Regions from separate parts of the Streptomyces sp. WMMC1477 genome, predicted to be linked through region 2. Evidence: riboswitches for the same ligand, from Rfam matches in the RefSeq annotation. Region 2 holds a riboswitch; the other holds the start of a gene.
What was found. Region 2 has a riboswitch for S-adenosylmethionine ahead of O7609_RS03990 (aminotransferase class V-fold PLP-dependent enzyme). Riboswitches for the same ligand answer to the same signal wherever they lie in the genome.
Positions count from the first base shown of each region.

Region 1: it holds a riboswitch for S-adenosylmethionine, as region 2 does, so the genes downstream of both, thrC (threonine synthase) here and O7609_RS03990 (aminotransferase class V-fold PLP-dependent enzyme) in region 2, are expected to answer to the same signal.

Region 1 is NZ_JAPZBD010000003.1:2,075,887-2,083,474, forward strand. Features, by position in the region: gene O7609_RS09470 (alanine/glycine:cation symporter family protein) at 1-753, opposite strand, end outside; gene groL (chaperonin GroEL) at 1,113-2,741, opposite strand; gene O7609_RS09480 (cold-shock protein) at 3,098-3,301, opposite strand; gene O7609_RS09485 (MoaD/ThiS family protein) at 3,800-4,081, opposite strand; gene thrC (threonine synthase) at 4,169-5,485, opposite strand; SAM riboswitch class I at 5,503-5,658, opposite strand; gene O7609_RS09495 (glucosyl-3-phosphoglycerate synthase) at 5,841-6,800, shown strand; gene O7609_RS09500 (alpha,alpha-trehalose-phosphate synthase (UDP-forming)) at 6,981-7,588, shown strand, end outside.
Region 2 is NZ_JAPZBD010000003.1:802,511-810,098, forward strand. Features, by position in the region: gene O7609_RS03975 (NYN domain-containing protein) at 1-729, opposite strand, end outside; gene O7609_RS03980 (hypothetical protein) at 754-993, opposite strand; gene O7609_RS03985 (Lrp/AsnC family transcriptional regulator) at 1,190-1,471, shown strand; partial or broken gene O7609_RS03990 (aminotransferase class V-fold PLP-dependent enzyme) at 1,508-2,857, opposite strand; SAM riboswitch class IV at 3,062-3,180, opposite strand; gene trpD (anthranilate phosphoribosyltransferase) at 3,232-4,296, opposite strand; gene qcrB (cytochrome bc1 complex cytochrome b subunit) at 4,444-6,081, opposite strand; gene qcrA (cytochrome bc1 complex Rieske iron-sulfur subunit) at 6,078-7,151, opposite strand; gene qcrC (cytochrome bc1 complex diheme cytochrome c subunit) at 7,148-7,588, opposite strand, start outside.

The DNA.
Region 1 (7,588 bases), 1.3 Mb from region 2:
GCGGAGCCCGAAGGCGCCGCCGACGATGTCGCCCAGCATGCCGGGGATCTGGCCGGCGTTGAGGGCGACGATGACCGTGCCGAGGATCAGGTAGAGGACCGCCATCGCCGGGACGAGCGTGCTGGTGACCTTCGCCAGGCGCTTGACGCCGAAGAAGACGGCGAGGGCGAGCAGGCCGGCCAGGCCGAGGCCGAGCATCGGGGTGAACCAGCCGGACTCGACGCCGCCGAGCGAGCCCTCGACCGCGACGGCGATGGTGTTGGACTGCACGGCGGTCAGCACGAAGCCGAAGGTCAGGGTGACCAGGACGGCGAACAGGACGCCGAGCCAGCGCTTCCCGAGGGCGCGCTGCATGTAGTAGGCGGGGCCGCCGCGGTAGGTGCCGGGCTCCTTGCCGCGCGCCTTGTACAGCTGGGCGAGGACGGACTCGACGAACGCGGAGGCGGCGCCGACGAGGGCCATCATCCACATCCAGAAGACGGCGCCGGGCCCGCCGAGGGTGATGGCCGCGGCCACGCCGGCGACGTTGCCGGTGCCGATGCGGGCGGCGGCGGAGATGGTGAAGGCGCCGAAGGGGGTCACCCCGTCCGAGCGCTTGCCCTTGAAGACCCGCAGCATGTCCGGGACCAGGCGGAGCTGGGCACCCCGGGAGCGGAGGGTGAAGTAGAGGCCCGCGATCGCGATGAGCGGGACCAGCAGATACGTCCAGAAGACGTCGTTGACGTCGACGATGAGGGCGTCAAGCGAGCTCATGGGGGTGGTACGTCCCGTCCTCGTGAGTCGGGTGGAGCGGATGGTTCTGTTCCGACGGCGGCGGTACGGGTCGCGTACGTGGCCGTGCGGTTCACGGGAGGTTAACCAGCGTTCGCACGCACTGAACAGGGACGCCGGACGTGCTGATTCTCACAGGTATGACGTGGTATGCCCGATGCGGTCCGTCGCGCGGCAATCGCGGGCGGACGGGGGCGCGGTACGGCCACGAGGGCGGGCAAGCGGGCCGGGAGGAAGGGACAGGAAGAGGGACAGAGAAAGGGCGGCTCTCCCCGTGGAGGGGAGAGCCGCCCCGGGCCGGAGCGCTGGGCGCCCCGGCGGGAACCGCCGATCCGTCCGGATCAGAAGTCCATGCCGCCCATGCCACCGGTCGGGTCCGGCGCGCCACCGGCGGCGGCCTTCTCCGGCTTGTCGGCGATGACGGCCTCGGTGGTGAGGAACAGCGCGGCGATCGACGCGGCGTTCTGCAGCGCGGAACGGGTCACCTTGGCGGGGTCGATGATGCCCTCGGCGATCATGTCGACGTACTCGCCCGTGGCGGCGTTCAGGCCGTGGCCCACGGAGAGGTTGCGCACCTTCTCCACGATGACGCCGCCCTCGAGACCGGCGTTGACCGCGATCTGCTTGAGCGGGGCCTCCAGGGCCAGCTTGACGGCGGCGGCACCGGTGGCCTCGTCGCCCTCCAGCTCCAGCTTCTCGAAGACGCTGGAGGCCTGGAGCAGGGCCACGCCACCACCGGCGACGATGCCCTCCTCGACGGCGGCCTTGGCGTTGCGCACCGCGTCCTCGATGCGGTGCTTGCGCTCCTTGAGCTCCACCTCGGTGGCGGCGCCGGCCTTGATAACGGCCACGCCGCCGGCCAGCTTGGCGAGGCGCTCCTGGAGCTTCTCGCGGTCGTAGTCCGAGTCGGAGTTCTCGATCTCGGCGCGGATCTGGTTGACCCGGCCCTGGACCTGCTCGCTCTCGCCGGCACCGTCGACGATGGTGGTCTCGTCCTTGGTGACGACGACCTTGCGGGCGCGGCCGAGCAGCTCGAGACCGGCGTTCTCCAGCTTGAGGCCGACCTCCTCGGAGATGACCTGGCCACCGGTGAGGATGGCGATGTCGCCGAGCATGGCCTTGCGGCGGTCGCCGAAGCCCGGGGCCTTGACGGCGACGGACTTGAAGGTGCCGCGGATCTTGTTGACGATCAGCGTGGACAGGGCCTCGCCCTCGACGTCCTCGGCGATGATCAGCAGCGGCTTGCCCGACTGCATGACCTTCTCCAGGAGCGGCAGCAGCTCCTTGACGTTGCCGACCTTGGAGTTCGCGATCAGGATGTACGGGTCGTCGTAGACGGTCTCCATACGCTCCATGTCGGTCGCGAAGTACGCCGAGATGTAGCCCTTGTCGAAGCGCATACCCTCGGTGAGCTCCAGCTCCAGACCGAAGGTCTGGGACTCCTCGACGGTGATGACGCCTTCCTTGCCGACCTTGTCCATGGCCTCGGCGATCAGCTCGCCGATCTGGACGTCGGCGGCGGAGATGGAGGCGGTGGAGGCGATCTGCTCCTTCGTCTCCACGTCCTTGGCCTGCTCCAGCAGCGCGGCGGAGACGGCCTCGGTGGCGGCCTCGATACCGCGCTTCAGGGCCATCGGATTGGCACCGGCGGCCACGTTGCGCAGACCCTCGCGGACCAGCGCCTGGGCGAGGACGGTAGCGGTCGTCGTGCCGTCACCGGCGACGTCGTCCGTCTTCTTCGCGACCTCCTTGACGAGCTCGGCGCCGATCTTCTCGTAGGCGTCCTCGAGCTCGATCTCCTTGGCGATGGAGACACCGTCGTTGGTGATCGTGGGGGCGCCCCACTTCTTCTCCAGCACGACGTTGCGACCCTTGGGGCCAAGCGTGACCTTGACGGCGTCGGCGAGCTGGTTCATGCCGCGTTCGAGGCCGCGCCGCGCCTCCTCGTCGAACGCGATGATCTTGGCCATGTGAAGTGGTCCTCCCAGGACTGGGGTGGAGTGCTTCAGGACCGCGCTGGCGCCCGCGACGGACGGCCTGCACGACCTGGCGTTCCTTCCCGCCGGGCCGCGCGGACCTCACCGAACCGGTCCTACGTTGTCACTCTCATGTGCAGAGTGCTAAGCCCCATGATTAGCACTCGCCCCCTGTGAGTGCAAGCGCCCGGGCCCTGCCCCGGGCCGGATGTCCCGGCCTCCGCGACACCCGGGGCGACCGGGATCACGCGGCGGGACCGCCCACGGCGGAGCGCGGCGCACGCATGCGGAAAGCCCGAAGGGCCCGGCCATGGCCGGGCCCTTCGGGAGGTGGCGTGGACGGTCGTCGCTCAGGCGGTCAGGCGGACCATGTCCGCCTGCGGCCCCTTCTGACCCTGCGAGATCTCGAACTCGACCCGCTGCCCTTCCTCAAGGGTGCGGTAGCCGTCCATCTGGATCGCGCTGTAGTGGACGAACACGTCCGCACCACCGTCGACCGCGATGAAGCCGTAGCCCTTCTCCGCGTTGAACCACTTGACGGTGCCCTGAGCCATTCCTAACTCCCCTATTACTGGCCCTTTGCACGAGCCCGCACTCCGCGGACCCGGGTCAGAGTCCACCCCCTGGGTCGCGAGGGTGCTGTGCGCCGGAACGCGTCGACCGCCGCTGAATGTATCTGGACGAACGCCCTGTGCAACAGGTCAATCAGACGAGAAATCCACGGAGAACCGATCGCCCGATAGCGGCCATCCATCGATGAACCGGGACAGACCCGGCAGGACATAACAGGAGTCAACCGGACATAACTTTCTGCGCCACTTTCCGTGGCAGGCAGAACTTCCCGCATGAATCTCCGTCATGCGGGGTGCTGTCAGGGGGGTTTCGCATCTCACCCTACCGCTTCGCGGAAGCCGGAATGACCGCTTCCGCCTCTCTGGAGGGCCGCGAACACGCCGCGGCTCCGCCCCGGGGACGGGGCGGAGCCGCAACGAACTTACGCCGAGGGCGAAGTGACGGACCGTCAGTGCGTCCGTCGCAGGAACCGCCGACGCTCAGACCGCGCCGCCGGCCACGGCGGGGATGATGGAGACGCCCACACCGTCCGGGGTCGGCGTCGCGAGGCCCTCCGCGAAGCGGACGTCGTCGTCGTTGACGTACACGTTCACGAAACGGCGCAGCTTGCCCGTGTCGTCCAGCACCCGGGCGCTGATGCCGGCGTGGTTCTTCTCCAGGTCGGCCAGCACCTCCCCCAGGGTGGCGCCCTCGGCGGTGACCTCGGCCTGGCCGCCCGTGTAGGTGCGCAGGATGGTGGGAATGCGGACGTTGACGCTCATGGTGGGATCACTTTCGCGAGTCGTGGGTACCGGGTCCCGGGTACCCGAGTCGTAAGGGCGTGGGTCAGACGGGCCGCGGGACGCGGCTCACGCCAGGCCGGCGGCGCGGAAGGCGTCCAGCGAAGGGCGGATGACGGCGCTGGGGCCGGTCGTCGGCGCGACGGCGTCCAGCGTCTTCAGGCCGTCGCCGGTGTTGAGGACGACGGTGGTCAGCGCCGGGTCGAGCAGGCCGTTCTCGATCAGCTTGCGGGTGACGCCGACGGTCACGCCGCCCGCCGTCTCCGCGAAGACGCCCTCGGTGCGGGCCAGCAGCTTGATCGCGTCGACCACCTGCTCGTCCGTCACGTCCTCCACCGCGCCACCGGTGCGGCGGGCGATGTCGAGCACGTACGGGCCGTCGGCGGGGTTGCCGATGGCGAGCGACTTGGCGATGGTGTCCGGCCGCACCGGGCGGACGACGTCGCGGCCGCCCTTGAACGCCTGGGAGACCGGGGAGCAGCCCTCGGCCTGGGCGCCGAAGATCCTGTACGGCCGGTCCTCGACGAGGCCCAGCTCGACCAGCTCCCGCAGCCCCTTGTCGATCTTGGTGAGCTGGGAGCCGGAGGCGATCGGGACGACGATCTGGTCCGGCAGCCGCCAGCCGAGCTGCTCGCAGATCTCGTACGCGAGCGTCTTGGAGCCCTCGGCGTAGTAGGGGCGCAGATTGACGTTGACGAAGCCCCAGCCCTCACCGGCCGGGTCGCCGATCAGCTCGCTGCAGAACCGGTTGACGTCGTCGTAGGTGCCCTCGATGCCCACGAGGTCGCCCCCGTACACGGCGGCCATGACGACCTTGCCCTGCTCCAGGTCGTGCGGGATGAACACGCACGACCGCAGCCCGGCGCGGGCCGCCGCGGCACCGACCGCGCCGGCCAGGTTGCCGGTGGAGGAACAGGAGAGCGTGGTGAAGCCGAAGGCGCGGGCGGCCTCGACGGCGATGGCCACGACGCGGTCCTTGAAGGAGTGCGTGGGGTTGCCGGAGTCGTCCTTGACGTGCAGCTCACCGGTGACGCCCAGCTCCTTGGCCAGGTTGTCGGCGCGCACGAGCTTGGTGAAGCCCGGGTTCAGGTTCGGCTTGGCGGCGACGTCGGCGGGCACGGGCAGCAGCGGCGCGTACCGCCAGATGTTGTCGGGACCGGCCTCGATCCGCCGGCGCAGCGCCTCGGCGTCACCCCGGGGCAGCTCGTAGGCGATCTCCAGCGGGCCGAAACAGGCCACACAGGCGAAGCTGGGGCCCAGCGGGGTACGCTCGCCGCACTCGCGACAGGACAGCGCCACGGCGGGGCCGAGCGAGACGCCCGCGGCGGCGCTGCCGACAGCGGCGGCGGAGTTGGATTCGGTGCTTGAAACCGTGTTCACGGCCATGGAGGCGAGGCCCTTTCTCCTCATCTTCCCCACGACGGCTCTCGCCATGGGACGGAATTGGCACCTTCCCCACGGCGGCCTTCGCCTCCGGAATGAACCGGAATGACGCAATCGCGCGCGGGAGGGTTGCCGGGGCTTCTACGGGCCGTTCCCTCTGCCCCTCTGGATGAGCTCTATGACGCCGGGCGGCGTGTTTGTCGGTGGCGCCGGTGGGCGCCGGGTCCGTCCGCGACGTGCCCCGACATGCGGAGGTCACGTGCGCTGTTCAAGACTGTAACCGACGGCCGTGAGGGTGGATGGGGTCGTCCGAACCGCGAGACGCAGGCGTTCGCGGCTGATCGCTGGAGGCGGATACGTGCTGAACGAGGTCGAGAGCTGGCTGCACCGGCGCTCCTGGAGCGCATCGGACCGACCGCTCGCGCGGCTGCTCGCCGCAAAGCGGGCGGCGGGGGCGCACGGCAGCGTGAGCGTCGTGCTCCCCGCGCTCAACGAGGAGGCCACCGTCGGCGACATCGTGACCACGATCCGTGCCGAACTCATGACGCGGGAGGTCCCGCTCGTCGACGAGCTGGTGGTGCTCGACTCCGGCTCCAGCGACCGCACCGGGGACGTGGCGGCGGCGGCCGGGGCCAAGGTCGTCCACCGGGACTCGCTGCTGCCCCGGGTGCCGACCGTGCCCGGCAAGGGGGAGGTGCTGTGGCGCTCGCTCCTGGCCACCAGCGGCGAGATCGTCTGCTTCGTCGACGCCGATCTGCGGGACTTCCGCTCCACCTTCGTCTCCGGCATCGTCGGCCCACTGCTCACCGACCCGGAGCTGCACCTCGTCAAGGGGATGTACGACCGGCCGCTCGGGGACAGCCCGGCGGGCGGCGGCCGCGTCACCGAGTTGGTGGCACGGCCCGTGCTCAACCTGCACTGGCCCCGGCTGGCCGGGTTCGTCCAGCCGCTCGGCGGGGAGTACGCCGCCCGGCGCTCGCTCCTGGAGCGGCTGCCCTTCCCCGTCGGCTACGGCGTCGAGCTGGCGCTGCTGGTGGACTCCCTGCACGCCGTCGGGCTGGACGCCCTCGCCCAGGTCGACGTCGGCGTCCGCAAGCACCGCAACCAGGACGGCCAGGCCCTGGGCAGGATGGCGGCGGCCATCTACCGCACGGCGCAGCGGCGCATCGCGGGGGCGCCGCTCACCCACGCCGGGCTGACCCAGTTCGCCCGCGAGGAGGGCGGCGGCTTCGTCCCCCGCACGCATCCCGTGGACACCGAGGAGCGGCCGCCGATGAGCACGGTCCCGGAGTACACCGCCGCCCGCCACGCCGCGTAGGCCGCCCGTCGCCCGGTCGCGCAGCCCCCGGCACCGGGCCCGGCCCGGACACGGGGTGCCCCCGCACGCGCGTCGCGAACCGCGGGTCCGCCGCGGACGGTCGCGCGGTTCCCCGCGCCCCTCGCGGGGGCGGAACCGCACGGCCGTTTGAACGGCGGCCGATGCGGATACGCTCGCCGCATGGTCGCTGCGTCCCACGTGTCCCAGGTCCTGGTCGCCTCCAACCGTGGTCCGGTCTCCTACTCGTTCGCCGAGGACGGCTCGCTCGGCGCGAGACGCGGCGGCGGCGGCCTCGTCTCCGGGCTCTCGGCCGTCGGCCCCGGGACGGACGCCGTGTGGGTGTGCGCCGCGCTCGGCGAGGGCGACCGGGCGGCGGTCCGGCGCGCCGACGGGCTGCTGCCGGCGGAGGACACCGGCGGCCAGCGGGTGCGGATGCTCGACATCCCCGCCGAGACCTTCGCCCACGCCTACAACGGCATCGCCAACTCGGTGCTCTGGTTCGTCCACCACATGCTCTACCAGACGCCGCTGGAGCCGGTGTTCGACACCGGCTTCGAGGAGCGGTGGGCCGCCTACGAGGCCTACAACGCGGCCTTCGCCCGGGCGCTGGCCGACGAGGCGGCCGAGGGCGCCGTCGTCCTCGTCCAGGACTACCACCTGGCGCTCGTCCCCGAGTTGCTGCGCCGGCTACGGCCGGACCTGCGGACCGGCCACTTCTCGCACACCCCCTGGGCCCCCACCGCGTACTACCGGATACTCCCCGACGCGGCCGCCACGGCCGTGCTGCG
Region 2 (7,588 bases):
GGCCCGCAGCCGCCGCGCCTCGCTGTCGGCCGCCGCCTTCTGCGCCTGCGCCCGCGCCCGGACCTCGTCCAACTCCGCCTGGAGCTTGCGCAGAGCGGCCTCGCCTCGCTTGATGTCGGCCTGCGCGCTGCGCAGCCTGCGGTGCAGCCCGTCCATCTCCCGGCGGGCCGCCTCCAGCTCCGCGCGCAGCCTGCCGCCGTCCTCCCGGCTCGCGCTGCGGGCCTGGGCCAACTCCGCCCGCAGGCGCTCCAGTTCTCGCTCGGCCTCCGCACCGGCCCGCTCCGCCTGCGCCCGCTGCGCCTCCTCCCCCGCCGCCGTCACCAGCTTCGGCCAGCCGTCGGGGCGCAGGACGTAGGCGAGCGCCGCGACGTCCACCGGGTCGGCCGCGGCCGGAGGCGAGCCCTCCGCGATGGCCTCGGCCAGCTCGGGCAGCAGCTCGCGCAACCGGGCCCCGATGCGCTGGCGGAACAGCGCGTCCGTCTCCAGCGCGGCGGCCATAGCGTTGCCGCCGAACTTGGCCCGGCGCGCCGGGGTGAACCGCGCGTACTGGCGCACCGGGGCGGGCAGCTCGGCGACCGTCAGGGCACCGATGGCGTCCCCGGTGAGCGCCACGACCCGGCGGCGCACCCGCTCGGGCAACGGGCGGTCCAGCGCCTCGGCGGCACGCGGCCGCTCCTCGGCACCGGATCGCCGCTCCCGGTGCGGCTCACCGCCCGTCGTCTCCTGCACGCCTCAGCACCCGTCCGTCTCTGCTCAGTCCTCGCCGCCCGGCCGGTCCACGAGTTCCACCTGGTCGACCGCGTTGCACCAGCGGCAGCGCACGGACTCCAGCGCCTCGCTCAGCACCTCGCTCTCCTCCACCTTCGGCTCACCGGCCAGATCGAGGTGTACGTATTCGACGACCCTGCTGCTGCGCGTCACGTCGAAGCGGGTCAGGTTCCCGCACAGGGTGCAGCGCCAGCGCGTGTCGGCCGTCGGCTGAGGGACCGGCATGGTTCGTCCTCGACTTTCCCAGTTCGTCCGTTGGCTGCTCGCGGGCACGTCCTTGTGCGGGGCAGGTTCTCACCCGCAACCCTACGGCCTGCGAGCCACCGCGTGTGCGGAGTGGTCACGCCGTGGCCGAGCCGTCATCCGCGCGTGGGGCTAGAGTGAGCGGGCCCGCCCAGGCCACCGAGGGAGAGACGACGCCGTGATCACATCGATCGTGCTCATCAAGACCAGCACCGACGCGATCCCCGAGGTCGCCGAGCAGATCGCCGCGCTGGACGGCGTCAGCGAGGTCTACTCCGTGACCGGCGCGCACAACCTCATCGCCATGGTGCGGGTGGCACGGCACGACGACCTGGCCGACGTCATCCCCGGGCGGATCAGCAAGATTCCCGGGGTGCTCTCCACCGAAACCCACATCGCGTTCCGCACCTACTCCCAGCACGACCTGGAAGCGGCCTTCGCCATCGGCCTGGACGCCTGAGCCCGCGCCCCGGGAAGGGCGCGGGGAGCCGCGCGACCGACCGCTACGCGGCCGATACGCCGGACGAGCCCCGGCGCAGCAGCTCCGCGGCGGCCGTGAGGAACCGCTCGATGTGCTCCTGTGGCGTCCCCACACCGAAGCTCACCCGGACGGCCCCCAGCTCCCGTCCCCCCGCGCCCGGCTCGCCCCCCACTCCCCCGGCGCCGCGTCCCCGGCCCCGAGCAGGGCGCGCAGCAGCGGGTGCGCGCAGAACAGCCCGTCGCGCACCCCGATCCCGTACACGGAAGCGAGCGCGGCGGCGAAGTCGCGGCAGCTCCAGCCGTCGACGGTGAACGACACGACGCCCACGCGCTCGGCCCCGGGCCCGAAGAGCGAAAGCACCCGGATGCCCGGCAGCTCGGCCAGCCCGGCGCGCAGGCGCGCCAGGAGCCGCCGCTCCCGCTCCACGAGCCGGTCGAACCCCGCCTCCGTGAGCGCCCGGCACGCCGAGGCGATGGCGTACGCCCCGATGACGTTGGGCGAGCCCGCCTCGTGCCGGGCCGCCGTCGTGTGCCACTGCGCCGAGACGGAGCCGTCCGCAGCGCGCGCCACGGCACGGCTCGCCCCGCCGCCGGCCAGATACGGCTCGGCCGCGCGCAGCCAGTCCGCGCGCCCGGCCAGGACGCCGGCACCGAAGGGCGCGTAGAGCTTGTGGCCGGAGAAGGCCACGTAGTCGACGTCGAGCGCTCCGATGTCCACGGGGTGGTGCGGGGCGAGCTGGGCGGCGTCCAGGACGACGCGAGCGCCGTACCGGTGGGCGACGGCGGACAGCTCCGCGACGGGCCACAGCTCCCCCGTCACGTTGGACGCCCCCGTCACGCACACCAGCGCCGGCCCCGGCCCGGCACCGCGCAGCGCCTCCGCCAGGAGCCCCACCGCCTCCCGGGGGCTGCGCGGAACGTCCAGCCAGTGCGTGTCCCGGCCGCGCCAGGGCAGCAGCGCCGCATGGTGCTCGGAGGCGAAGACGAACACCCGGGTTCCCTCCGGCAGCGCGCCGGCCAGCAGGTTGAGGGAGTCCGTCGTGGAACGGGTGAACACGACCGCGTCGTCGGGGCGGCAGCCGAGGAACGCGCCCACGGTGGCACGGCTCTGCTCGAACAGCTCGGTGGAGAGCCGGGAGAGGTAGCCGGCGCCCCGGTGCACGCTGCCGTAGTAGGGGGCGTAGGAGGCGACGTCGTCCCAGACGCGCCGGAGGACGGGCGCGCTGGCCGCGTAGTCGAGGGCCGCGTAGGTGACCTGCTCGGCGCCGGGCACCCGGACGTCGGCGCCGAGCACGGGCAGCGGTGCGTCGCCCGGGGTGTCTCCACCGGTACGGAACGTGACGGAGGCAGGGGTGGCGAGGGACATGGGGATCTCCCAGGAAGGACGGGGTGGAGTAGGTTCCGGGCGCGGCCGGCCGACGTCGTGTGGACGGGCGTCGCGGGGGCCGGGGTCAGGGGACGCCCGACGAGCCCGACGCGGGACGCGTACCGTGCGGCTGTCGCTGCGGGGCCCGTGCGGACCCGGGGCACAACGGCCCTAACGCATTCGCTTGCTCATGGGGAACTCCCTCGACCGCGCTTGCCGCAGACCTTGCTGTCGTGCGGCCCGGTCATCACCCGGGGCACCCCGCCACGGTTGGAGGGTTGCCGGACAGCGGGCCGGGGCCTTCGTCGCTGTCACTCGTGACCTGCGCCGAGTATGCCACAGCCCCCGGGCCCGGCAGAGCCCTCCCCTCGGCCTCAGGCGCGGGTGGCCGCGGCCCAGCGGTGCAGGGCGGCCTGGGCGGCACCGGAGTCGATCGACTCCGCCGCCCGTGCCATCGCGCCGGGAAGCTGCTCGGCCAACGGGGCCTCACCCGGCGTCAGGGCCACCAGGGCGGCGGCGGAGTTGAGCACCACCGCGTCCCGCACGGGCCCGCGCTCGCCGTCCAGCAGCCTGCGCGCGACCTCCGCGTTGTGCGCCGCGTCCCCGCCCCGCAGCGCCTCCACCGGGACGAGGTCGAGCCCGACGTCCCGGGGGTCGAAGCTCTCCCGGCGCACCACGCCGTCGCGCACGACGTAGACGGCGGAGGTCGCCGTCACCGTCAGCTCGTCCAGGCCGTCGTCACCCCGGAACACCAGGGCCGAGGTGCCGCGCTCGGCGAGCACACCGGCGAGGATGGGCGCCATCCTGGCATCGGCCACGCCGGTCGCCTGCGCCCCCACCCGGGCCGGGTTGGTGAGCGGGCCGAGGAAGTTGAACGGCGTCGGCACGCCGAGCTCCCGGCGCGCGTTGGCGACGTGCCGCAGCGCGGGGTGGAACTTCACCGCGAAGCAGAAGGTGATCCCGGCCTCCTCCGCCACCTCGGCGACGCGTTCGGGGCTCAGGTCCAGGTTCACGCCCAGCTTCTCCAGGACGTCGGACGCCCCGCTGGCCGAGGAGGAGGCCCGGTTGCCGTGCTTGACGACCTTCGTGCCGGTGCCCGCCACCACGATGGCCGACATGGTGGAGATGTTGACCGTCTTCGCCTGGTCGCCCCCGGTGCCGACGATGTCCACCGTGGGGCCGGGTACGTCGATCGTCCTGGCGTGCTCGTACATCGTCCGGACCAGGCCCGCCACCTCGGCCACCGTCTCGCCCTTGGCCCGCAGGGCCACGGCGAAACCGGCGATCTGGGCGTCCGTCGCCTCCCCGCGCATGATCCGGTCCATCGCCCACGCCGTGTCCTCGGCGGTGAGGTCCTGGCCGGCGATCAGGGCGTTCAGGACGTTCCGCCACGAGCGGTCCGCCACGGTGTCGCCTGCGGCGGGGGTCACAGCGCTCATGGGCACGCTCCTGTCGAGTTCCGCGAGCGGCGTGCGGTGCGCGACGCCGCGATCACCCACACTAGCGGCCCGCGGGAAGGCCACAGGGCCCCGTCCACCGTCCGGACGAGGACGGCGAGCGGGGCCCTGCTGTGGCCGCTGCTGAGATCAGTGGTGCCCGTGTCCGGACATGATCTCCTGGTACTCCTTGGGCGTCGGCTTGGGGATCTGCGCGTGGGGGCCGAAGTAGCCCCGGCTGACGCGGATCCGCAGCCGCTCGACCGGACCGATCTTGCGCTTGACGCCGTTCTCGTCGACGGGCGGCGGCAGCTCGGCCGGCTTCATCTGCTCGTGCTGGGTGAGCAGGTGGAGCTGCTCCTGCGAGAGCGGCTCGTGCACCTCGACGAACTCACCGTGCGGCAGGCGCTTGATGATGCCGGTCTCGCGGCCGTGGAGCACCTTGTCCCGGTCCCGGCGCTGCAGGCCGAGACAGATGCGGCGCGTCGCGATGAACACCAGGACCGGCACCACGAAGAAGCCGATGCGGACGAACCAGGTGATCGAGTTGATCGACAGGTCGAAGAAGATCGCCCACAGGTCGTTGCCACCGCCGACCAGCATGACGAAGTACCAGCTGATCCAGGCGACGCCGAACGCGGTACGCGTCGGAGCGTTGCGCGGACGGTCCAGCAGGTGGTGTTCGCGCTTGTCCTTGGTGACCCAGGACTCGAAGAACGGGTACAGGGCGAGGCTGACCAGGACCAGCGGGAAGATCATCAACGGTACGAACACACCGAAGTTGATGGTGTGGCCCGTCGGGATGACCCACTCCCAGCCTGGCATCACGCGGATGAGGCCCTCGGAGAAGCCCATGTACCAGTCGGGTTGGGCGTTGGTGGACACCTGGTCCGGCCGGTAGGGCCCGATCACCCACACGGGGTTGATCTGGAACAGCGCGGAGATGAGCGCGATGATGCCGAAGACCAGGAAGAAGAAGCCGCCGGCCTTGGCGATGTACACCGGCATGAAGGGGAACCCGACGACGTTGGAGTTCGTGCGGCCGGGGCCGGGGTAATGGGTGTGCTTGTGGTAGACGAGCAGCAGGATGTGGGCCACGACGAGGCCCAGCATGATGCCCGGCAGCAGCAGCACGTGGATCGCGAAGAACCTCGGGATGATGTCCGTGCCCGGGAACTCGCCGCCGTAGAGGAACATCGCCAGGTAGGTGCCGACGACCGGGACGGCGAGGATGGCGCCGCTCATGAAGCGGATGCCGGTACCGGAGAGCAGGTCGTCCGGGAGCGAGTAGCCGGTGAAACCGGTGAACATGCCCAGGACGAACAGGAGGAAGCCGAACAGCCAGTTCAGCTCGCGCGGCTTGCGGAACGCTCCGGTGAAGAACACCCGCATCATGTGCACGAACATGGCGACGAGGAAGATCAGCGCCGCCCAGTGGTGGATCTGCCGGACGAGCAGACCACCGCGGACGTCGAAGCTGATCTCCAGTGTGGAGGCGAAGGCCTCCGACATCAGCACGCCCTGCATCGGCACGTAGGAGCCCTCGTAGTGGACCTCGGCCATGGAGGGCTTGAAGAACAGCGTCAGGTAGACGCCGGTCAGGATGATGATGATGAACGAGTAGAGCGCGATCTCGCCCAGGAGGAACGACCAGTGGTCCGGGAAGACCTTCCGGACGTTCTTCTTGGCGGCACCGTAGATGCCGAGTCGGCCGTCGGCCCAGTCCGCGATGCGCTCGCCCCGTGGGGCCTCCGGCCGGGGCCGGACGTTGTCGGCTGCGTTACTCATCCGCGCTCCCAGAAGCTCGGTCCGACGGGCTCGGCGAAGTCGTCCAGCGCCGTCAGGAATCCCTCGTCGTCCACCCCGATGCGCAGCTGCGGCAGCGGGTGGCCGGCGGGCCCGAAGATGACGCGCGCGCCGTCGGCGAGGTCGAACGTGGACTGGTGACAGGGGCACAGCACGTGGTGCGTCTGCTGCTCGTAGAGGCTGACCGGGCAGCCCACGTGGGTGCAGATCTTGGAGTACGCGACCACGCCCTCATAGGACCACTCGAGTTCCTGCTGGTCCTTGATGTCCTCCGGCTCCAGCCGGACGAGCATGAGCGCCGCCTTGGCGATCTCCCTCTGGAACTCGTGCGAGTCGTGCTCCAGCCCCTCGGGCATGGCGAAGGTCAGCGAGCCCACGGTGATGTCCTCGGGGCGCAGCGGCTCCGAGGTGTTCTCGTTGACGAGACGCTTGCCGCGCTGCCAGGCGGTGTGCCGCAGCTTGGTGCCCGGCGCCGGGCCGAGGCTGCCGAGCAGCACGACGCCGGAGAGCGGCACGAGGGCCAGCGCGCCGAACATGGTGTTGCGGAGCAGCCTGCGACGGCCGAACTGCGAGTCCTTGACGCCGACGGCGAGGTCGGCGAGGGCCGACTGCTTGACGGTGTCGTCCGCGCCGATCGGGTAGCGGTCCTGCACGATCTCGGCGCCGCTCATCAGCGTCCGGGACCAGTGCACGGTGGCGGCGCCGATGGCGAACAGCGCCACGCCCAGCGTCGTGCCCAGCGCGAAGTTCAGCGCGTTGATGTGGCCCAGCGGGAAGATGTAGACGAGCTTGTCGACCGGGATCATCGCGTAGGAGACGATGAAGCCGACCGTCGCCAGCATCGACAGGGTGAACAGCAGGGCCACGGTGCGCTCGGAGCGCTTGGCCGCGCGCTCGTCGATGTCCTGGATGCGCTCGTCGTGCGGCGGCAGTCCGGGGTCGGCGAACGGGTTGGTGTGTGCCGGCTCCGTCTCGGCCCCGTGGGGGTCCCGCGCGGAGGGCAGGTTCTTGTCGTCTGACACGTTCTCGTGTGGTCCAGTCTCGCTACTCATGACTTCCTGGCCTTAGCGTTCCGGGCCGCGATCCAGACGGTGATACCGACCAGGACGGGCAGACCGACGGCCCAGGCGAACAGACCCTCGGCGACGGGGCCGAAGCCACCGAGCTTGTACCCGCCCGGGGTCGCGGCCTCGGAGGAGTTGACCTTGGCCAGGTAGGCGATGATCTCCTTCTTCTCCTCGGTCGGGAGGACCGTGTCCGGGAAGGAGGGCATGTTCTGCGGGCCGGTCTGCATGGCCTCGTAGAGGTACTTCGGCTCGACGTCCGTGAGGTCCGGAGCGTACTTGCCGTCCGTCAGGGCGCCGCCCTCGCCGGTGAAGTTGTGGCACTGCGCGCAGTTCGTGCGGAACAGGACACCGCCGTTGGCGATCTCCTCGGCACTGAGCCCGGCGGGGTCGTACTGCTCCTTGGTCGGAACGGCGGGGCCGGG